2 linked regions of the Labrenzia sp. PHM005 genome follow. The protein of the gene in region 1 binds, or shares a complex with, the protein of each later gene. Links are inferred from orthologs where the notes say so. Each region holds a gene or a part of one and is shown in the gene's direction. Other genes may lie near its edges.

What was found.
Region 2: the proteins of ccmE (region 1) and ccmB are in contact, whole or in part, in a solved structure (PDB 8CE8), measured with the Escherichia coli proteins. The link is inferred for Labrenzia sp. PHM005 from one-to-one orthologs.

The regions. Positions count from the first base shown.
Region 1 is NZ_CP041191.1:4,958,791-4,968,884, reverse strand. What follows is about bases 2,830-5,681. They hold ccmE (cytochrome c maturation protein CcmE), read left to right. Parts: upstream 2,830-3,956; coding sequence 3,957-4,406; downstream 4,407-5,681. Other genes in these bases: FJ695_RS22445 (heme lyase CcmF/NrfE family subunit), read left to right, coding at 4,473-5,681; ccmI (c-type cytochrome biogenesis protein CcmI), read left to right, coding at 2,830-3,889. Outside these bases: FJ695_RS22470 (ATP-binding protein), read left to right, coding at 1-143; FJ695_RS22465 (RT0821/Lpp0805 family surface protein), read left to right, coding at 324-761; FJ695_RS22460 (hypothetical protein), read left to right, coding at 938-2,419; more of ccmI, read left to right, coding at 2,753-2,829; more of FJ695_RS22445, read left to right, coding at 5,682-6,461; FJ695_RS22440 (cytochrome c-type biogenesis protein), read left to right, coding at 6,471-6,959; FJ695_RS22435 (bifunctional alpha/beta hydrolase/OsmC family protein), read left to right, coding at 7,064-8,299; FJ695_RS22430 (DUF2336 domain-containing protein), read right to left, coding at 8,315-9,394; FJ695_RS22425 (DUF2336 domain-containing protein), read right to left, coding at 9,561-10,094. UniProt on the Escherichia coli protein: Heme chaperone required for the biogenesis of c-type cytochromes. Transiently binds heme delivered by CcmC and transfers the heme to apo-cytochromes in a process facilitated by CcmF and CcmH.
Region 2 is NZ_CP041191.1:1,350,794-1,361,017, forward strand. The notes cover bases 3,496-6,477. They hold ccmB (heme exporter protein CcmB), read left to right. Parts: upstream 3,496-4,641; coding sequence 4,642-5,313; downstream 5,314-6,477. Other genes in these bases: FJ695_RS06120 (lipopolysaccharide biosynthesis protein), read right to left, coding at 3,496-3,784; ccmA (heme ABC exporter ATP-binding protein CcmA), read left to right, coding at 3,983-4,645; FJ695_RS06135 (heme ABC transporter permease), read left to right, coding at 5,451-6,215; ccmD (heme exporter protein CcmD), read left to right, coding at 6,212-6,403; FJ695_RS06145 (DsbE family thiol:disulfide interchange protein), read left to right, coding at 6,400-6,477. Also shown: FJ695_RS06110 (ammonium transporter), read left to right, coding at 1-1,172; FJ695_RS06115 (GNAT family N-acetyltransferase), read right to left, coding at 1,242-2,369; more of FJ695_RS06120, read right to left, coding at 2,366-3,495; more of FJ695_RS06145, read left to right, coding at 6,478-7,005; FJ695_RS06150 (thioredoxin family protein), read left to right, coding at 7,150-7,923; FJ695_RS06155 (cation diffusion facilitator family transporter), read left to right, coding at 8,054-8,947; FJ695_RS06160 (ABC transporter permease subunit), read left to right, coding at 9,029-9,856; FJ695_RS06165 (HAD family phosphatase), read left to right, coding at 9,871-10,224. UniProt on the Escherichia coli protein: Required for the export of heme to the periplasm for the biogenesis of c-type cytochromes.

The DNA.
Region 1 (10,094 bases):
ACGAAACCGTGCCGGGGACTGGCTTGGGGCTGTCGATTGTGGCTGATCTTGCCGCCCTTTACGGCGGTCGCCTGGAGCTCGACAGGTCAGACCTTGGCGGCCTGAAAGCGCGGCTGGTTTTGCCCTTGCTGGGGGACAGTTAGGTGGTTGAAAACAAGGCCCCTGTGGATGGGGAGGATGATTTTAATCAGTCCATGATTATATGTGATGCAAATCACAGGCTGTGATTCTCATTTGTGGCCAAGTTCGGCCACAAAGTCACGTTACGACTGATTCACCTGCCGGGGTCCTCGGACCGCAAAGCCGTTCTGGAGTGCAGCCGCATGAAGTTGCGCAATACCATTTGTCTGATGACCGCCGTCCTTTTGGGTGGATGTTCCATTGCTTCCGGGGCAAATGGCGTCGGAGGCTGGGGATCGTCGTTTGGCGATCCTCGAGCGAGCGTTGCTGGGTCGGAAGCTAACAAAGCAATTTCTGTTTTTGTAAATAATGAACTTGGAGAAGCGCTGGAACCGTCCGATAAAAAGGCAGCGGAAAAAGCGCAGGACCGGGCTTTGAAGGCACGGGGCGTTGGGGTTTCTGTCGCCTGGCAAAACGAACGGACTGGCCGGAGCGGCAAAGTCCGGCCAGGGCCGGTTTATTCTGTTAACGAAACCCGGTGCCGGGAATTCACGCATGAAATGGTTTTGCAAGGCCGGGTCCTGCAAGCGCGCGGTACGGCGTGTGAAGTCAAACAAGGCAGTTGGAAGGTCATCGGCTAATAACCGCGAATTTCGAAGCGTCTAATCTGTATTATGCCGTCCAGATGCAAAAGAGCAGTGCTCTCGAGCAGTCAGATGATGGATATCAATCCGTTAATTCCACCGTTTTTCTACATACTTGTTTAAGGATCGGCATTTACCATGCCGCAAGAAACCTTGCGCGCAGAATGACGTGAATGACTCAACCGGACCAGATTGAAACCAAAATCAGGACCTATCTGAGCAGCCTCAGCCCGAGAGCGATTGAGGCGCTGGTGCGTAATCTTGAGCGCGCCAAGATTCAGAACAACAGTGATCCGCACATCGAATTGGTTCTGGCGTCTGCGTTGGAAATCCTGCGCAAGCCGCTTCCAAAAGGTTTGGACATCGAAGCCGGAGAAATCCGGCGCGGTCAGATTCAGCGCATGTTCTTTTCGCCCTTGGATGCGTTTCTGATCGACGAGTTTTTGCCGATCCGCCAGGAAGGCCGGATCAACCGGGACATGCTCGACAAGGTCTGGAAATGGCTCGGCCGTGATGTCATGTCGATGGACGTTCAGCTGGTGCTGGAACAAGCCAGCAATGCAGCGGTGAGCGGTGAACGTGTCGACACCTTGGTTCAGGCTTTGCGCACCCGGTCTGTGGATGCGATCGGCGAAGCCTTGCGGCGCGGCGAGATCGAGGAAAAGGAACATCGCCGCATGGGCATTGAGCTTGGCGGCGAACGCGGTATTTCCGAATTGCGCGACATTCAAAAGGTTTTCTCTTCAGAACGTTGGCTTATGCCGTTCCTGCAGGCCATTCCAGAACGGATCAATGAGCGGCGGCTGAAACAAGATCACGACGTCCTGCGCATGGTGGACAAATGTACGGCCCGTTTCCCGGATCATGTTCCGGTTCTGGCGGCTGCCTTGGTCGACCGGGCGGATACACCGTCGGCGCTGTGTTCTTTTGCTGGCCGTTTGGCAGGTGATGATGATCCGAAGGCAATTGCCAGTTCTCAATTCGCTCCGTTTGTCGACGTGGTCATGAGTGAAGCGGAGCGTCTGAACATCCTGGCGATCGACCATCGCAACAACAATCCGGATCCAGTTGCTTTCTCCAACGCTCTGTCGGATTACAACACGCTCGTCAAAGGCATTGAGCGGGATATGGACCTATCGGTCACCGGGAAATGGCACCGGCGCTTGGCAGATACCAAGCGGAGCATCTCAGATGTGGTCACGCGGGAGTTGAACAATGCGCACAGCGCTGTTCGCCGGGCCTTGCAGGTGCCGAAGGTCGGCCAGGACGGAAAGCTGAACGTCAATCAATCAGCGATAGATGATGCAGTCCGGGCGTTGCGTGTGGTGACCATGGTGCGCAGCGGATCAGAGACGTTTGCCGTCAACGATGTCAGCAAGCGCACGCGTCAGGCGGTCGAACAGACCCTGGAGATTGTTACTCGGTCTCTGATTACCGACCTTGGAAAGTCGAACAGTCAGCAATTGGAGGCCCATCAAGCCGCCGCCGATGTGGCAATCATGTTGTCGGAGATTTACTTCGGCGCGGATTACGCCGCTCAATTACGCCGCAGCCGTCATGCCGCCCTCGCCAAAGCCAAGACCCGGGCGAGCGATGAGTTGGCCAAGTCAACTCCAGAACGGCGGTTGATCAACAAAGCGCTCAGGCGGGCTTAGGCCGTTCGGACGGCCAGGACCCAATTCGTGAACCAGCGAGCGGCATGAGGGAGCTCATTTTCGCGTTTTGAGGCTTGGACCTGTATCGCTACATCCCAGTACATATCCACTTGGATGATGCACCAGCATCACCAATACTGGTCGTCCTTGACCTTGAACAATGCGGTGCCGGAGAAATATATCTCTAATGCGTCCACACGGCCTGAGAAACGGGCCTTAAGAAAGCAACAGAGCAGCAAGCGTGAAAAGAAATAAACAAGGGATTATCCCGCGACCGCCGGTCACAGAGTGGGCTGCTTGCATTTCGACACATTCAGTTGTCTATATGCGCCCATGATTTTTTGGATCCTCATATCTGTCCTGACAGCGCTGGCCGCATTGTCTGTTCTTGTTCCGCTGACCAGATCGCGGGCCACAGCCACTGAAGCCAACGCCAATGCGGACGAAGCTGTTTACCGGGAGCAGCTTGCTGCGATTGACCGGGAACTTGCACAAGGCTTGATAGACCCGGAAGCGGCTGAAGCAGCGCGCACAGAAACAGCCCGGCGGCTCCTATCTGTCCACGACCGGTCGGAAGCGGGCTCGCATCAAACGGTTTCCAAACTGCGAACCCGGTCCGTCCAGCTTGCTGCATTGATCGCATTGCCGGCCGCAGCGCTTGGTCTCTATCTCGCCATCGGCTCGCCGGAACTTGAAGACCAGCCTTTGGCTGCCCGTTTCGATCAGCCGGCAGAAGAACAGCCGGTTGAGGTGCTGGTTGCCAGGGTGGAACGGCACCTGGCAGACGATCCAGAAGACGGTCAAGGCTGGGCTGTGATCGCGCCGGTTTATATGAGGCTTGGCCAACCGCAACGATCAGCGCAGGCCTACGCCAATGCGATTCGTCTGCTTGGTCCACGTGCCGACTGGCTGACAGATTTGGGTGAAGCTCTGACCGTTGCGAATGAGGGCGTGGTTACCGACCGGGCAAGATCAGCCTTCGAACACGCAGTTGAATTGGAGCCGCGCGCTGTCAAACCGCATTTCTTTCTTGCAATAGCGCTCGGTCAGGAAGGCCGCAATGATGCGGCAATTTCAGCTTGGGAAACACTTCTGGAGGGCGCCGATCCTCAAGCAGCCTGGGTGGCTGTTGCCCGGCGGGAGCTTGCCAATTTGACAGGTAAAACTCCGGCATTGATGCCAGCGCTGCGCGGGCCGAGCGAGGAAGAAGTGGCCGCAGCCAGCGAAATGAGCGCCGGCGATCGCCAAATCATGATCAAGAGTATGGTTCACGGTCTTGCCGCCCGCATTGATGCCAATGGCGGAACGGTTGCCGAATGGGAACAGCTCATGAGGTCCTATGTGGTCCTCGACGATCGGGTCAAAGCAAATGAAACTCTCCAGCGTGCGGAAAAAGTTTTTGCTGAAAAGCCCGCCGACTTGGCACGGATCAAGGACGCGGCCATAGACCTAGGACTAACTGGCTCCTAATCCGAGCTTTCCCGTCCTGAGGGGGAGGACGGAAAACGCAAGACGTTAATATAGGACGGAACACAAAATGACACGCAAGCAACGGCGGTTGACCTTGATTGGATCCGCAGGCGCGGTTTTGGCCGTGGCGCTTGGCTTGATCCTATTTGCCCTCAACGATCAGATCGTCTTTTTCCAAAGCCCGACAGACATCGCTAGCAAGGACATTCCTTCTGGCCAGCGCATCCGCTTGGGCGGATTGGTCGAGGAAGGGTCTGTTGAGCGGTCCGACAATGCGGAAGTGAAGTTCCGGGTCACCGACACTGCCAATGCAGTCTCAGTGACCTATAAAGGTATTCTGCCAGACCTGTTCCGCGAGGGACAAGGTGTGGTTACGGAAGGTGTTTTGGGCGCTGATGGCACGTTTGTGGCCGATAGTGTTTTGGCAAAACACGATGAAAACTATATGCCGAAAGAAGTGGCAGAGGCCTTGAAAGATCAAGGCCATTGGCAAGGCGAAGAGGGCGCTGCCAATTAAAGCTGAATAGGTCTGGCGCAGTAGGAGCTTGCGGCAGTTGAACCGAGGGACGGGACGCGAGACACCATGATTGTCGAAATCGGACATTACGCGCTTGTATTGTCATTTGCGCTAACGCTCATTCTGTCGGTTGTGCCCTTGTGGGGCGCGCTGACAGGCGACGACCGGCTGATGGCGGTTGCAGCACCAACTTCGATCGCGATTTTCGGATTTGTGCTTCTGTCCTTCATAGCTCTGACAGCGGCCTATTTGGTATCAGATTTTTCGGTCGCCAATGTTTGGGAAAACTCCCACTCCGCCAAACCACTCCTTTATAAATTCACGGGTGTTTGGGGCAACCACGAAGGTTCCATGCTTCTGTGGGTGTTGATCCTGGTGTTTTTTGGTGCCTTGGTTGGTGTTTTCGGAGCGAACCTGCCGAAGGATCTAAAGGCGACAGCACTCGCGGTCCAAGGTTGGATCAGCGCTGGTTTCCTGTTGTTTCTTCTCGCGACCTCGAACCCGTTTGCCCGTATTCCCAATCCGCCGATTGAGGGCAATGACCTCAATCCGATCCTTCAGGACATCGGCTTGGCGATACATCCGCCGCTGCTTTATGTCGGTTATGTCGGCTTCTCCATTACCTTTTCTTTTGCGGTCGCGGCGCTCATTCTGGGGCGGACGGATGCAGCTTGGGCCCGCTGGGTGCGGCCCTGGGCTTTGATCGCCTGGAGTTTCCTGACCCTTGGTATCGCCATGGGCTCTTACTGGGCTTACTACGAGCTCGGCTGGGGTGGCTGGTGGTTCTGGGATCCGGTGGAAAACGCCTCCTTCATGCCGTGGCTGGCTGGTACTGCCTTGCTGCATTCGGCGATCGTTATGGAAAAGCGCGAGGCGTTGAAGGTCTGGACCGTTCTTCTGGCGATTTTCACCTTCTCCCTATCGCTGCTTGGCACCTTCCTGGTTCGCTCCGGTGTTTTGACCTCCGTTCATGCCTTTGCCACTGATCCGGCTCGTGGCGTCTTCATCCTGGCCTTGTTGATGCTCTTTATCGGCGGATCGCTGACATTGTTCGCCTGGCGGGCCCCAATGCTGAAACAAGGCGGCCTGTTCGCGCCGATCAGCCGGGAAGGCGGGCTTGTGCTCAACAACCTATTCCTGACGGCAGCAACGGCGGCGGTTCTGGTCGGCACGCTTTATCCGCTGGTGTTGGATGCGATCACCGGTGAAATGATTTCCGTCGGTGCGCCATTCTTCAACCTGACTTTCGGTCCGTTGATGATCCCACTGCTGATCGCTGTGCCCTTTGGGCCGGTGCTTTCCTGGAAACGCGGTGATTTGCTTGCTGCTTGCCAACGGCTCTATGCGGCCATGGGCCTGGCTTTGCTGATGACGCTGTTCACTTTCTGGCTCTGGGGCATGGAAAAGGTTCTGGCACCGCTCGGTGTGGGACTGGCTGTTTGGGTCATGACCGGGGCGATTGCCGAAATTCTCACAAGAGTGAAATTCTTTGAAATCGGCCCGAAACGCGGATTTTCCCGGCTGGTTGGCTTGCCCGGTTCCGCTTGGGGAACGGCGACTGCCCACTTCGGCATCGGGGTAACAGTGCTCGGCATTGTGACAGCCTCAGCCTTTCAGGAAGAGCGTATCGAAACCATGCGCCCTGGCGATCAGGTCGACCTTGCCGGGTATGAAGTGACCTTTGATGGCGCGGCGCCGCGCCAAGGGCCAAACTTTACCGAGGAAGTTGGCCACTTCACCATCCGTCAGGGTGGAGCTCTGGTCACCGATCTCGAACCGTCGAAACGGGTTTATACCGCGCGTCAGATGCCGACCACAGAAGCGGCAATTCATACTGTTGGATTTTCCCAGCTCTATCTGTCGCTTGGCGAAAGCCGCGGCGATGGCGCCGTGGACGTTCGGGTTTATTTCAAACCTCTGATTACGTTGATCTGGATCGGCAGTGTGATCATGGCGATTGGCGCAGTGTTCTCCGTAGCCGACCGGCGTTTGCGGGTCGGGGCGCCAAAACCTGCGGCCAAAAAGAAGATCCCCTCCGGCGTTCCGGCAGAGTAAGGCGGGTACATGACACGTTTTCTTGCAATCCTGTCATTGTTGGTTTCGCTCTTCGCAGCGCCGGTTCTGGCTGTGACACCCGATGAGGTGCTCAAAGATCCGGCGCTTGAAGCCCGGGCGAGGGCCCTGTCGGCCGAATTGCGCTGCATGGTCTGTCAGAACCAATCGATCGACGACAGCGACGCCCCGCTGGCCAAGGATCTGCGGGTCTTGGTGCGCGAACGGTTGGTGGCCGGTGACAGTGACAGCCAGGTGATCAACTATCTCGTCGACCGCTATGGCGAATTTGTGCTTCTAAAGCCGCGCTTTGCCTGGCACACGCTGGTGCTATGGGCGGCAGGCCCGCTGGCGCTGATTGCCGGGCTGGCGGCCGTTGTGATTGCGCTGCGCAGGCGATCTGGAACACGGCTTGATGCGGCCGCACCAACCGGCGGGAAATTGTCGGCAGAGGAAGAAAAACGCCTAAGCGAATTGCTCAAGTCCGACGAGCAAAACTAACAGGCATTTTGATCAAACAAGTCACGCCGCAGACACCAAGGCGTGACTTGCACTCAGAACTTCCATCCTTACCTCTGGCGGGAACCAAGCTGGAGGGTTTTCAGATGACGCAGCAGCCGCAAAAACTCGAATTTGATGGATCGCTCGGAGCAAAACTTGCAGCGCGGCTAGATCTGCCCGCTGGTCCCATTCGAGCCTTTGCGCTCTTTGCTCATTGTTTTACATGCTCTAAGGACATTGCGGCCGCCCGCCACATTGCCAGCGCCTTGAGTGCGGAAGGTATTGCGGTTCTGCGCTTTGATTTCACCGGACTTGGCGGCAGTGGCGGTGACTTTTCTTCGACCGGCTTTTCCTCAAATCTAGAAGATTTAAAGCTGGCAGCGGATTTCCTGCGTCAAAACTATGAAGCGCCTCAGCTACTCATCGGCCATTCGTTGGGTGGGGCGGCTGTATTGTCTGTTGCCGGTGCTATCCCAGAGGCTCGCGCAGTGGTCACCATTGGAGCACCGTCCGACGCTGTCCATGTCACCCATAACTTCGGATCTGCAGTCGAGGACATTCGAGAAAGTGGCGCTGTTGAAGTCAGTCTTGCCGGACGGCCATTCACCATCCGCCGGGAGTTCCTGGAGGATCTGGAGCAGCAATCAGTCCTTGATCACGCGTCAAAACTTGGAAAAGCGCTTCTGGTGATGCATGCACCGCTGGATGAAACGGTGGGGGTCGGCAATGCCACCGATATTTTCGTAGCGGCCAAACACCCAAAGAGTTTTGTTTCGCTCGACAAGGCCGATCACCTGCTGTCGCGGGCCAGCGACGCGGCCTATGCGGCTAAGGTGATTGCAGGCTGGGCAAGCGGCTATCTGGATCCGATGGCGGAGCCGGAAGCGAGTGCAGATGGGGATGGCGTCGAAGTAATCGAGACAGGGCAGGGGAAATTCCAGACGATGGTTGCCAGCGGTCCGCATCGGCTGCTGGCGGATGAGCCGGTTGGTGTCGGCGGGTTGGACAGCGGGCCGTCCCCTTACGGGTATTTGTCAGCCGCACTAGGCGCCTGTACCGTGATGACCCTGCGCATGTACGCCGACCGGAAGGGCTTGGATGTTGACCGGATCGGCACCAAGGTGCTGCACGGCAAGGTGCATGCGGCGGACTGTGAAGATTGTTCCGATGAGGTGAAAGCCAAAGGTGGGCGGATCGACCGATTTGAACGCCTGATCACACTTGAGGGCGACTTGGACGCGGCAACAAGGGTCAGAATGCTTGAAATTGCGGACAAATGCCCGGTCCACCGGACATTGGAAGCCGGCGCAGCTGTTGTCACCCGGGAAGTGGAGACCTGATGAATTCCGGTATCGTCAGGCTGCTTGTTCCTCAAGGGTGCTGAGACGGATCTTCATGAAGGACAACAGTCTGCGAGCGTCGCGGTCGGACAAGGTTTGGTAATCGGCAATCCAATTATTGACCGTAGTTGCAGGCTGCTTGTTGTGTGTCGCTTTCGCCTTGCAAACAGCAGAGTATTCGTTGTCTGTAATCCCAAGAGATTTGCACAAGACGGCAATGCCCGTTGCATCGTAACGCACCATGACATTGGTGACGTACTTCTGCTCCAGCCCGGACAGCTCGGATAACAGAAAGCAGATATCAAACAGGTTGTTGGACAAGGCCAATTGGGTGATCGCCTGGCCAAGCTGCATCTCTTCTGCCCGGATATCCTTGAGCATCACTTTGGCATCAATCCGCGTCGCTTTGCGTTCCAGTTTGGTCGCCGCCACCGCGCGGCTGGCTTTCTGGAAAAGTTCGTTGACCAGGTCTTCGTTCTGTTTGCGCAAGGCCCGGACAGCGTCTTGTTGTTTGCCGGGCATCTGATTGATGAGTTTTTCGAGTTCTGCTTCAGTTATGTCTGAGCGTTCCATCATGGAATTGCGGATCTGATCGTCACTTTCCGCAAGTTTCACCAGAAGTCGAGAACCCCAGTTTGAAATCTCCGCGCCGGTGTTGGCTGCGACTGAACGCTTAACCGGCTGTTCGCCGCGTTCCAAGAGAACATCGGTCACGTTGGATTCCAGATGCTTGCGCTGAGAGATTGCAAGCAGGTGACTTTGGCCCATAGTTTTGGCCAGTTTGAGAATATCTTCGTTCTGCAGAACTTCCGACTGCGTCAGCATCGGCCGGGCAATCTCGATCTGTTCTCCGGCGAGCGAAACTGCCAAATCGTGGGAGGTTGACGGGATTGGTGCAAGTTGTTCAGAGACTTTTTGCTTTTGCTCTGCTTCCATGGTCGGAAGCATGTTTTCCAAAAGCGTATTGAAGAGCGTGATTTCCTCAGTCTGGTAACTGTCAGCACCATTAATGAATAGGTCAGTGACATGCTCGACAAGCTGATGCCGTTTTTCCGGCGTGCTGCCATTGGCCAGTTCGATAAGTTCTTTAAGCATTGTCGGACCGTTCTCTTGAGGGCTTACAATAGCTACCGCGGGGACAGTTTACACTTGTCTAAAAAACCAAAGAAAAGCGTAATAAATTTTGATGATTGATAATAGTGTCAGTGGTATTTACTACGTCGTTGTTCTTTTCAAGTGAGGTCCGCGCAAAGGACATTGATCATGCAGCTTCGGCGCGTGCGGTTGCCTTCAGTTTAATCTTCATCAGTGCCAGCAGCCGCTTAGCGTCTGTCTCATCCAACATGTGATAGTTGGTCAGCCATTTGCTACCAGTGGTCTCGGGAAACTTCAGATGTTTGCAGCGCTCTTTGCAGATCGCCTGAAATTCCATGGCGCCAATACCGGTTGCCCGGCAAATGGTGGCAATTCCGGTGGAATCGAATCGGACCATCAAGTTGTGGACGTATTTGGTTTGCATTCCAGAGAAGAAAGCGAGCAGAGCAACGGCATCAAGCAGATTGTGTTCCTGAGCACATTGGTAGACCGCTTTATTGAGCGTGGTCTTGCCCATCTTGATGCCCACCAGCCAGCCTTTGGGGCTCATTTTTGCTTGTTTCGGTTCGAGTTCTGTCCCGGCAGCAATTTCGCCGTCGTCCTTGAACAAGTCCTCAATCAGCTCTTCATTGGATTTGCGCAAATGACGGATCCGATCGCCTAATTGCTTAGGCATGTCTTTGACCAGGGTCTCGAACTC
Region 2 (10,224 bases), 3.6 Mb from region 1 along the record:
CCATTCTCGTTTTCGCCATGCATGGCGGGTTTGCCTTCCTCGAAGTCGGAACTGTCCGGCACAAAAACCAGGTCAATGCCCTGGTGAAAATCCTGGTCGACTTTGCAATCTCGACCGTTACCTATTTCTTCGTCGGCTTCACCTTTGCCTATGGAACGAGCTTCTTTGTCGATGCTGCGACCTTGTCCGGCGGTGGCGAAGGTTTTGAGCTTCAGGGCCTTACACTGGTGAAGTTCTTCTTCCTGACCACATTTGCGGCGGCCATCCCGGCGATTATTTCCGGCGGCATTGCTGAGCGCATGAAGTTTCTGCCGCAATGTCTGGCAACGGCTGCTCTGGTCGGCATCGCCTATCCGCTGTTCGAAGGCATGATCTGGAACGGAAATTTCGGTTTCCAGGGGTGGCTTGAAGCGTCTTTCGGGGCCGGTTTCCACGACTTTGCCGGATCCGTGGTTGTTCACGGCGTTGGCGGCTGGGTCGCGCTTGCAGCCGTGCTTTTGCTCGGTGCGCGCCGGGGCCGGTATGACAAAAACGGTCGCCCAATTGGCATTCCGCCGTCGTCCATTCCCTGGCTCGCCATGGGCTCCTGGATGTTGTGTGTCGGCTGGTTCGGTTTCAACGTTATGACGGCCGCATCGCTTGAATCTGCTTCCGGTCTTGTGGCGATCAACTCGCTGATGGCCATGGTCGGCGGTATCTTGACGGCGCTGATTGCCGGGCGGAATGACCCTGGTTTTGTTCACAACGGAGCTTTGGCGGGGCTGGTCGCAGTCTGCGCTGGCTCTGACGTCATGCACCCGGTTGGCAGTTTGATCGTCGGCGGCGTGGCCGGTGTCATCTTCGTCCAGGGCTTCGAGTTCTGCCAGAACAAACTGAAGATTGATGACGTGCTCGGCGTCTGGCCGTTGCATGGCATCTGTGGTGCCTGGGGTGGGATCGCTGCCGGTATCTTCGGCTTGGAAGCCCTTGGCGGTATGGGTGGTGTCGCTCTGCCATCTCAGATCATTGGTACGATTGTCGGTCTGGCCTATGCGTTCGCAGTTGGTTTCGTTGTCTACGGGATCTTGAAGGCCGCGACCGGACTGCGCCTGTCTGCAGAAGAAGAACACATGGGGGCTGACCTTGCGATTCATCGCATCAGCGCCAACCCGGAGAGCGACCTCGGCCGCTGATTTCCGGTTTGAAAACAAGAACAGCCACCCTCAGTTACGTTGAGGGTGGCAAATGCTTTCTAAGCGAATTCAGTCGATCAATGCCTTCAGGGCTCTCGCTTTTTTCCGTAAGGATTGTTCAACCTTGAGGTCTGTCGCTGCGAGCCCTGCCAAAGCCGAGCCAACCGCGCCTTTGGCCAGCAAAAGCGTTCCCACTTGAACCCGGCCCCGCCACAAGGCGCCGATCATCGGATGTCCAGGAATTGCAAGGGAATCCGCTTTGATGAAGCCGGGTGTCTCTAGGTTTTTTCTGAGGGCAATGATTGCGATCTGAGATCCTGGAGAGGACCGGGCAAAGGTCTCGTCAAAAGCGATCTTCCAGGAAAATATCCGGCCGTTTTCCAAAAACAGAACAAGTGCCGCTACCAGTGTGTCACCTGCCCACAATTGATCGATGCGCACTCTGTTCCAGGCTGACAGGTTTTGGATAGCTTCCCGGGAAAACATAGCAGTTTCCGGAGTGTTGGCGAGCGCCGTGCCCGCCCGGCCTTTCCATCCTTTGGCTTCCAGCTCCAGAAATGCTTCAAAACCGGCAATCGTTTCCTTGCCCAAAAGATGCCGGACGCTAATCGAACCATGATCTTCCAAGCGGCGTAACTGACGCTGCATTTCCTTGCGCCGTTTGCCATGAAACGCAGCTTCATACTGAGTTGCCCCAAGGTCCCCGGAGCCATGTCCGGCCCTTTCCACCAATTGGCTCCATCCAGCGGTCCAGCCATCGGCCTTTAAGGCGAGTTGGGCAATTCGGCTTGTCTTAGGCAGAAACGGTAAGGCAAGTGTGTTTGAAGAGCCGGCCGCTGATTTCAGGAAGAGGGCGATTGCATCTGCTTGAGCGTCCGGATGGAGGAGCGGTGTCCCGAGCGGGGCATAATGTGATGTCCAGGCTGTATTGACCGGCATAGCCAAACCGGCTGGCCGCCGTCCGATCGGTGCTGTTAGCAGCCAATCTCCGCTTGACCTGTCCCGTACCACCATGAGTTGGACGCTTTTAGCGGGAAAAGCACGAAGATATGGCTGCAGAAAACTCGGTGTGAAAAAAGGATTGGGATCGCATGCCGTCCCGGCAAGATCCTGCCATTGGTCAAGCGGTAAGTTCGCCGCCAATGGATCCATCCAGACAGCTTCAAGCTGTTCCTGTTTTTCGGAAAGACCGGTCAAACGGCAGGGTTCCTAGGGTGAAACAACAAGGGGATAATAAAGGTCGTGATATTGAGCTTGTATTTTGCAGCCAATGCAAGCGCTGTGGTTTCAAATAAAATTGCGCAACTCGTTGCGATTGCAGCTCCAGCCAGGCCGAGCCACGGGATCATGATCAGATTGAGCACAACATTCAGGACAAATGTCGCTCCATAAATGCCGGCGCAGGTTTTTTGTAAGCCGGTCATGGTCAGCAGGGCATCGGCGGGGCCAATTGAGGCCCGGGCCAGAACACCAATCATCAGAAGGGCAATCAGCCAAAACCCGTCTTCAAAGCCGGCACCAAACAAACGCAGCAGCAAGGGGGCAATTAGAAGCAAGCCGGCGCCAGCAGCCAAAGAGGGCCAGAACGTCCAACCGACCGCTTGGCGGACATAAGTGGCAAGGCCGTCCATATCACCACTGTGCAGATAACGCGAAAAGCGGTGCGCAGAGGCCGCGCGCACAGCAAAATAGACAAAATGCACCAGCGCTAGGGTTTTGGAGGCTGCGAAATAAACTGCAACCTGATCCGGGTCCTCAAAGAAGCTGACCATAATCACATCTGCGCTTGTGATCAGCTGCAAAAAGCCATCAACCGCCAGCATCGGCAACGAGACCAGGAACCAGAGTTTCAGATCCGTGGTCTTGGCTTTGTCCGGCAAGGAAGGCTTCAAGCGGACATTAAGGTGCATATGCTGATAAAGCGCTACCAGAAGAGCGGATAAAACCGCAGCATAGGCGGCCGTCAACGCGGTCGCACCCAAGCCGAAGGCGATCACAATCACCAGAATGATCAAGAGTGCCGCTGGCCGCCAGATATAGGTCGGCAGCATGGCGAGGAATGGCCAATCGTGACTGCGTGCGATGCCATCCTGGGCCATGGCATATGCAAAAAAGGGCAGGGCGAGCAGCGTCACTGACAGCGGCGCGACATAGGACGCATCAATCATCGGACGCAATAGCGCGATCGCGGCGATCCCGATCGCGGCTATTCCTGTGCCGGTAATGAGAGCAGATAACCGGCTGGTGCGAATGAACCCGCGTAAGCTGGCAGGATCCTCGGCTTGCCGGTATTTGGGGATGAACTTGCTTGCAGAAGCCGAAAAACCGCCACAGGCCATCACGCCAAGGATTATGACGACGGTCCAGGCCACGGCAAATATTCCGTAATCATGCGCGCCAAGCAATCGGGCAAGAACAACCTGAGACAGATAGGCGAGCGCAGCTCCACCCACGCGGATAGCGAAGGTAAACAAGGCCATCAATTGGGCGGCCTGATTGTCCGATCCATTGGCGCCAAGAAGACCGGCAATCCGTTTTGCCACGTCTTCGAGGCGCGCTGCCAAGGGGAAATTTAGCAGGCGAGTAGGTGTCGGATTGTCCGGAGACTGCACGAAAAGTTCCTTTATGCGTATTCTTCCGTATTTATGACATGGGGACATTAACATTCCGTGGCTTCCTGCCGCTCTTGAGAGATCAAGCCGAGAGCAAATTTTGCCCGAAATGGCCCATGCGCGTCGTGCTGGCTTGCCATATCCCACAAGAAGGCACTAACAAGGCGGACAAACTGGACAAGCCGCCGGAGCCGTGCCCTGACCTTAATTGCTGAAAACCTGACCATCGACCGCGGCGGGCGCCGGGTGTTTGAAAATCTTTCATTTTCGCTAGATCAAGGAACCGCCCTTGTGGTGACCGGCGCCAACGGCATCGGCAAATCGTCTCTGCTGCGCACGCTTGCCGGGCTTGTTCCGTTGGCTAGTGGGGCGATCCGGTTGACTGGAGGCGACGATGACAAGCCCGCACACGAACACGCACATTATTTCGGCCACCAGGATGCAGTGAAACCCGCTCTGTCTGTTCTGGAGAACCTGGAATTCTGGCGGAGTTATACCGCGCCTGCGTTTGTCAGCGGGTTTGACGCAGATCTGAAAAAGCCCATTCAGGCGCTGGAGTTCCTTGGAATTGGTCACACGGCCCATCTGCCTGCTGCTTATTTGTCTGCCGGTCAAAAGCGGCGTTTGTCTCTGTCCCGGCTGTTGGTCACCCCCCGGCCGATCTGGTTGATGGATGAACCCACATCCGCACTCGACAACAAGTCGGAACAACAGCTTCTGGATCTTATGAACGGGCATCTGGCCTCAGGCGGACAGATCGTGACTGCTACTCATACCAAATTGGCCCTTGCCAAAACTCAGGTGCTGCATCTGGAAGCCGCCAAGCTGACCGAGCAGACCTTTGAGGAGACCCTGACATGAGCGGATGGGCAACGGAACTGTTTCAGCGGGACTTGCGTCTTTCCGTCCGGGTTGGCGGCAGCGCCCTTGTCGGGGTTTTGTTTTTCCTCGCAGTAGTGACCGTGATTCCCTTTGGTGTTGGCCCAGATCTCAACCTGCTGGCCAGGATCGGGCCGGCCATTCTCTGGATCGGTGCTCTTTTGGCGACGCTACTCGGGCTGGACCGGCTGTTTCAGGCGGATCGGGATGACGGTACCCTTGATCTGATGCTAATGGCCGGGCGCCCTCTCGAGATGGTTGTCCTGATCAAATGTCTGGCCCACTGGGTGGCCACTGGCCTGCCGCTGGTTGTTGCAGCGCCTTTACTCGGCATCTTTTTGAACCTGGATCCGGTTTCCATGGCGGCGGTGACCGCAACGCTTCTGGTCGGAACGCCGGCCTTGACGCTGATCGGTGCTATTGGGGCTTCGCTGACGGTCTCGATGCGCCGCGGCGGATTGCTTCTGGCTGTGCTGGTGGTGCCGCTCGCCATTCCGGTGCTCATCTTTGGGGTCAGCTCCGCTGATGCAGCGATTCACGACCCGGTGCCGTTTTTGACACCGTTCTTGATTCTGTGCGCCCTATCTCTGATCGCGGCAGTGATTGGGCCGATTGCATCGGCGACGGCTCTGCGATTCGCTTCCGATTGAGGGCCGCCTCATAGAAACGAAACCAGCGTCTCCCATATTTGTGATGGCGTGGTCTTTCTGCGACTTGACCAAACGCAATGCGTTTTGTGACGCGCTTGTGCATTGAAGCAGGCACGTCACTAGATTAGAACGGTTCCATGGCTTTCTGGGATTACGCAAACCCGACGCGCTTTTTGAGACTGGTGCAGATCGTACTGCCCTGGCTCATCGGTCTGTGCGTCCTGTTCTTCGCCGCTGGGCTCTACATGAGTTTCTACATGGCGCCCGAGGACTATCAGCAAGGTGACACCGTACGGATCATGTACATTCATGTTCCGGCCGCTTGGCTGTGCATGATGTGTTATACGGTGATGTCGATTTCATCGATTGGCACTTTGGTCTGGAAACATCCGCTGGCCGATGTGTCGGCCAAAAGCGCTGCTCCGATCGGTGCGGCTTTCACCTTCATGGCTCTGGTGACAGGGTCTCTTTGGGGCAAACCCATGTGGGGGACCTATTGGGTCTGGGACGCCCGGCTGACGTCGGTGCTGGTTCTGCTCATCATGTATCTGGGTCTGATGACCCTTTGGCGGACCATGGATGACCCGATCAAGGCCGGAAAGGCAGCTGCGGTTCTCACCCTGGTGGGCGCGTTGAACCTGCCGGTGATCAAATTCTCCGTTGATTGGTGGAACACACTTCATCAGCCGGCGAGTGTCGTTCGCATGGATGGTCCGACCATTCACCCTGACATTCTATGGCCTCTTTTGGTCATGGCCACCGCATTCACCCTGCTGTTCTTCGTCATTCACTTCATGGCGATGCGCAACGAAATCCTGCGCCGGCGTGTGCGTGCCATGCGCATGCGCGCGGCGAGTGCCACACATCAGGGCCCTGCCGGGGCCGCCCAACCTGCGGAGTGACGATTTTGGATCTTGGACCACACGCCGGATTTATCATCGCCTCCTACGGTCTATGTCTGTTGACGGTAGTGGCACTGATTGCTTGGGTGCGTATCGATAAAACCGCCCAGGAAAAGGCGCTCAAGGATCTTGCAGATCAAGGCATTACCCGGGCACGTCCGGAACACGGGAGCACCCTGTCCTCATGAGTTCCATGGAAAATGAAACAAGCACGACTCCGAAAAAACGCGGATTTCCGGTTCTTGTGCTCTTGCCGCTGATCGTTTTTGTCAGCCTGGCATTCCTGTTTCTGTTTCAGCTTCTGATGGGCGGGGACCCGAGCAAGATCCCGTCTGCCTTGATCAACAAACCGGCGCCGGAATTCGCGCTGCCGCACTTGGAAGACCTGTCAAAGGACGGTGTTCAGATGCCGGGGTTCTCCCGGGGTGATCTGATCGGCCAGGTGTCTGTGGTCAATATCTTTTCCTCCTGGTGCGGTCCGTGCCGCCAGGAACATCCGCTGCTTGAAGATCTGGCCAAATTGGACGGCTTTCAGATGATCGGCATCAATTATAAGGACAAGCCGGAAAATGCCCGCCGGTTCCTCGGCAGCCTAGGCAATCCGTATGACCGGATCGGTGTCGACAACACCGGACGTGCGGCCATTGACTGGGGCGTTTACGGCGTGCCGGAAACCTTCATCGTCGATAAGACCGGCACCATCCGTTACAAGTTCATCGGTCCGCTGGATCCGACAAACTACGAGACAGGATTTTTGCCTGAGCTTCGGAAGATTATCGCTGAGGGCTAATCTTCTGAAGAATAATCACCGGAATACGGGCTTTATTCACAAACACGCGAAAACAGCGGAAATCTGCCAGTATCACTGGCACGTGACTCGCGATTTACAAGGCTCCCGACTATTTTGATTGAAACAGTTACGGGACATCAGTCAATGGCGGGCAGCTACACCCGGGTGGCAACACAGGCTATCCGAGCGGGTTTTTTTGTAATCTGCGGGATAATTTCTACTGGCGCATTTGTTGATGATGCGATTGCAGAGCCGCGGAAGGTGATTGAACTCTTTACCAGTCAGGGCTGCTCCTCCTGCCCACCTGCAGATCGGCTCGCTGAACAGCTCGTTAAAGAAGACGACAGCGTGCTCACATTGTTGATGCCGGTGGACTACTGGGACTATCTCGGCTGGAAGGATACACTTGCAAGTCCGGTTCATTCCCAGCGGCAGCGGGCCTATGCGCAAAGGCGCGGAGACCGGTCTGTTTATACGCCGCAGATGGTCATCAACGGTGAAGAGCATGTGGTTGGCAGCCGGGAAAATCATGTGCGCGCAGCACTTGACCGGGCCTCCCCGCTGTCCACAAACGTTTCTCTAAAAATATCCGATATGGCCGTGGAAGCGCAGGTTGGTGGCGCGCTGCCTAAAGGGGCCAAAATGGCAACGGTCTATTTCTTGCGGGTTCAGGATGAAGCGACGGTCGAGATTGGCCGCGGTGAAAACGCTGGCCGTGAGATCAAATACGTCAACGTGGTTCGCGACCTCGTCCCGATGGGCATGTGGTCCGGTGGAGACGAAACCTTCCGCATGGCAAAGTCGAAACTGAACCTGTCAGGCGATGCCAGGTGCATCATTCTTGTTCAAGTGGAAGACAATGATGGTCCAGGCCGGATCATCGGTGCGGCTGCCATGGATTGGAAAAAGGGTTTTTAGAACCTTTTGCCGTTTCTCGGCGATGCTTTTCCTTTGAAATCCCGGTTTGCCGGTTGCCTTGGCAGTAAAACCTGATACCCCTTGCAGCGCTCTGCACACCATCAGGCCGCCATGGCCTTAGGGGGTCTTTATGGCGGATGGTTTCCGGCTCCGGATTGCCTTTTTCAGCATTGTTGTCGGCATAATTGTTCTTGCCCTGAAGTTCGGCGCCTATTGGCTGACCGGGTCGGTTGCGCTCTATTCCGACGCTCTTGAAACCATCGTCAACATAGCGTCTTCGGTCGCGGCCCTTGCAGCCATCTGGTTTGCCTCAAAACCTGCAGACAGCAACCATCCTTATGGCCACGACAAGGCAGAGTATTTTGCCGCCGTTTTGGTGGGGGTGATGATTGTTCTGGCCGCGCTTTCGATTTTCCGAGCCGCTTGGCTGGGGTTTGTTCAAGGCGACAGCCCCGATTTTTCCTTGCCCGGCATCGGCATGAACGTTCTGGCCGCTGCCATCAATGGCTTGTGGGCCGCCTATCTTGTCCGATTTGGCCGCAAGGCTCGCTCACCAGCACTTGTTGCTGATGGCAAACACCTCTTCACCGATGTCATCAGTTCGCTGGGTGTGCTGGTTGGTGTCGTTCTGGTTCTCTTGACCGGCTGGAATGTCCTCGACTCGGTGCTCGCGGTTTTGGTTGGCTTGACTGTGTTGTGGTCCGGCTGGGGCTTGGTCAAGGAATCGGTCGGTGGATTGATGGATGAAGCCGCGTCTGCCGATGTTCTTGATAAAATCCGCGCTCAGATCTCGGAGCAGGGCGAAGGCGCGCTGGAAGCGCATGACCTTCGAACCCGCATTGCCGGACGAACGACTTTCATCGATTTTCATCTTGTCGTGCCGGGAACGATGACGGTTGAGTCGGCCCATTCCATTTGTGATCGGATCGAAGAAGCGATCAGCGAAGATGTGCCTGGCGCCCGTATCACCATTCATGTGGAGCCGGAGCACAAAGCCAAACATTCCGGCATTGTTGTGCTTTAGAGCATGTTGGACCAAATTGCTTTCAATTGAACCGCGAATAGGTCTAGGTTCGGCGCTTCGGAAAATTTGGATGTCCCATTGATGCTTTCCTGGCAGCGTTTGCGCGCTCAATTCGTTGATCATTTTGTTCTGATGAGTGGCGCGCTTTTCATGAGCCTGCCCGTCTATGCGCTTTTTGCTGCAACGACACATGCGCCAGGAACGCGGGTGATGCCACGTCTGGACCTTGGAACGCATGTTTTGGACAACTACGGCGCATTTTTAACCGCGAGCTCCGGATTTTCAGGCGATATCACAGCCATTGGCATGTTGTGGAATTCCTTTGTGTTCGGGGCCGGTTTTGCCGCCTTGAAAACACTTGTTTCGCTTCTAGCGGCCTTTGCGCTTTTGTATTTTCGTGTCCGGTTTGCGTCCGTCATTTTCTGGCTGTTGTTGTTGACTTTGATGCTGCCATTGGAATCCCGCTTTCTGGCCACTTATTCCGTAGCAGCGGAGCTTGGTCTGGTGAATACGCGTGCGGGCCTGATCCTGCCGTTGGCAGCCTCTGGTCTCGGAACGTTGTTCTTCCGCCAGTTTTTGATGACTGTGCCGGATACGCTTCAAGAATCGGCCCGGATGGACGGTGCAGGTCCCTTGAAATTCCTGGCTGATATTCTCCTGCCCCTCTGTCTGCCGACAGCATCTGCCCTATTTCTGGTTTTGTTCGTGACTGGATGGAACCAATATCTGTGGCCCGTCATGATCACCTCCGAAGAGGCGTCTTATACTGTCGTGCGGGGCATGCAGTTCTTCGGCAGCACAAGCCTTTATGGCGTGACGTTGGCGGTTGTTGCGGTTCTGCCGCCGGCTGCTCTTGTCATCTTGTTTCAAAGACAAGTGGTTAAAGGTCTCTTTGACGGCTCACACTGACAAAATGGAAACCCATGACATTTGAGGCAATTCTGTTCGACTGCGACGGCGTTCTGGTCGATTCTGAAAAAATCTATGTTGAGGTGGAACGGGAACATCTCGCGCGTATCGGCCTGAGCTACAGTCTCGATGAGTATATGGGCCGGTTTCAAGGATTGGCTGGAGCCGATTTCTTCGCAACTTTGGACGCCGACCACCGGGCGCTTGGCAAGGGCCCCCTGCCGGAGACGTTTGGTCCTGAGCTGGACGCGGCAACCATGGAACGGATCGACAGGGAACTGGACGAAATTGCGGGTATCAAATCCCTGCTTGATGCCCACAACGGTCCGCGCGCAGTGGCGTCTTCGTCACGCCTTCAGCGGCTGATC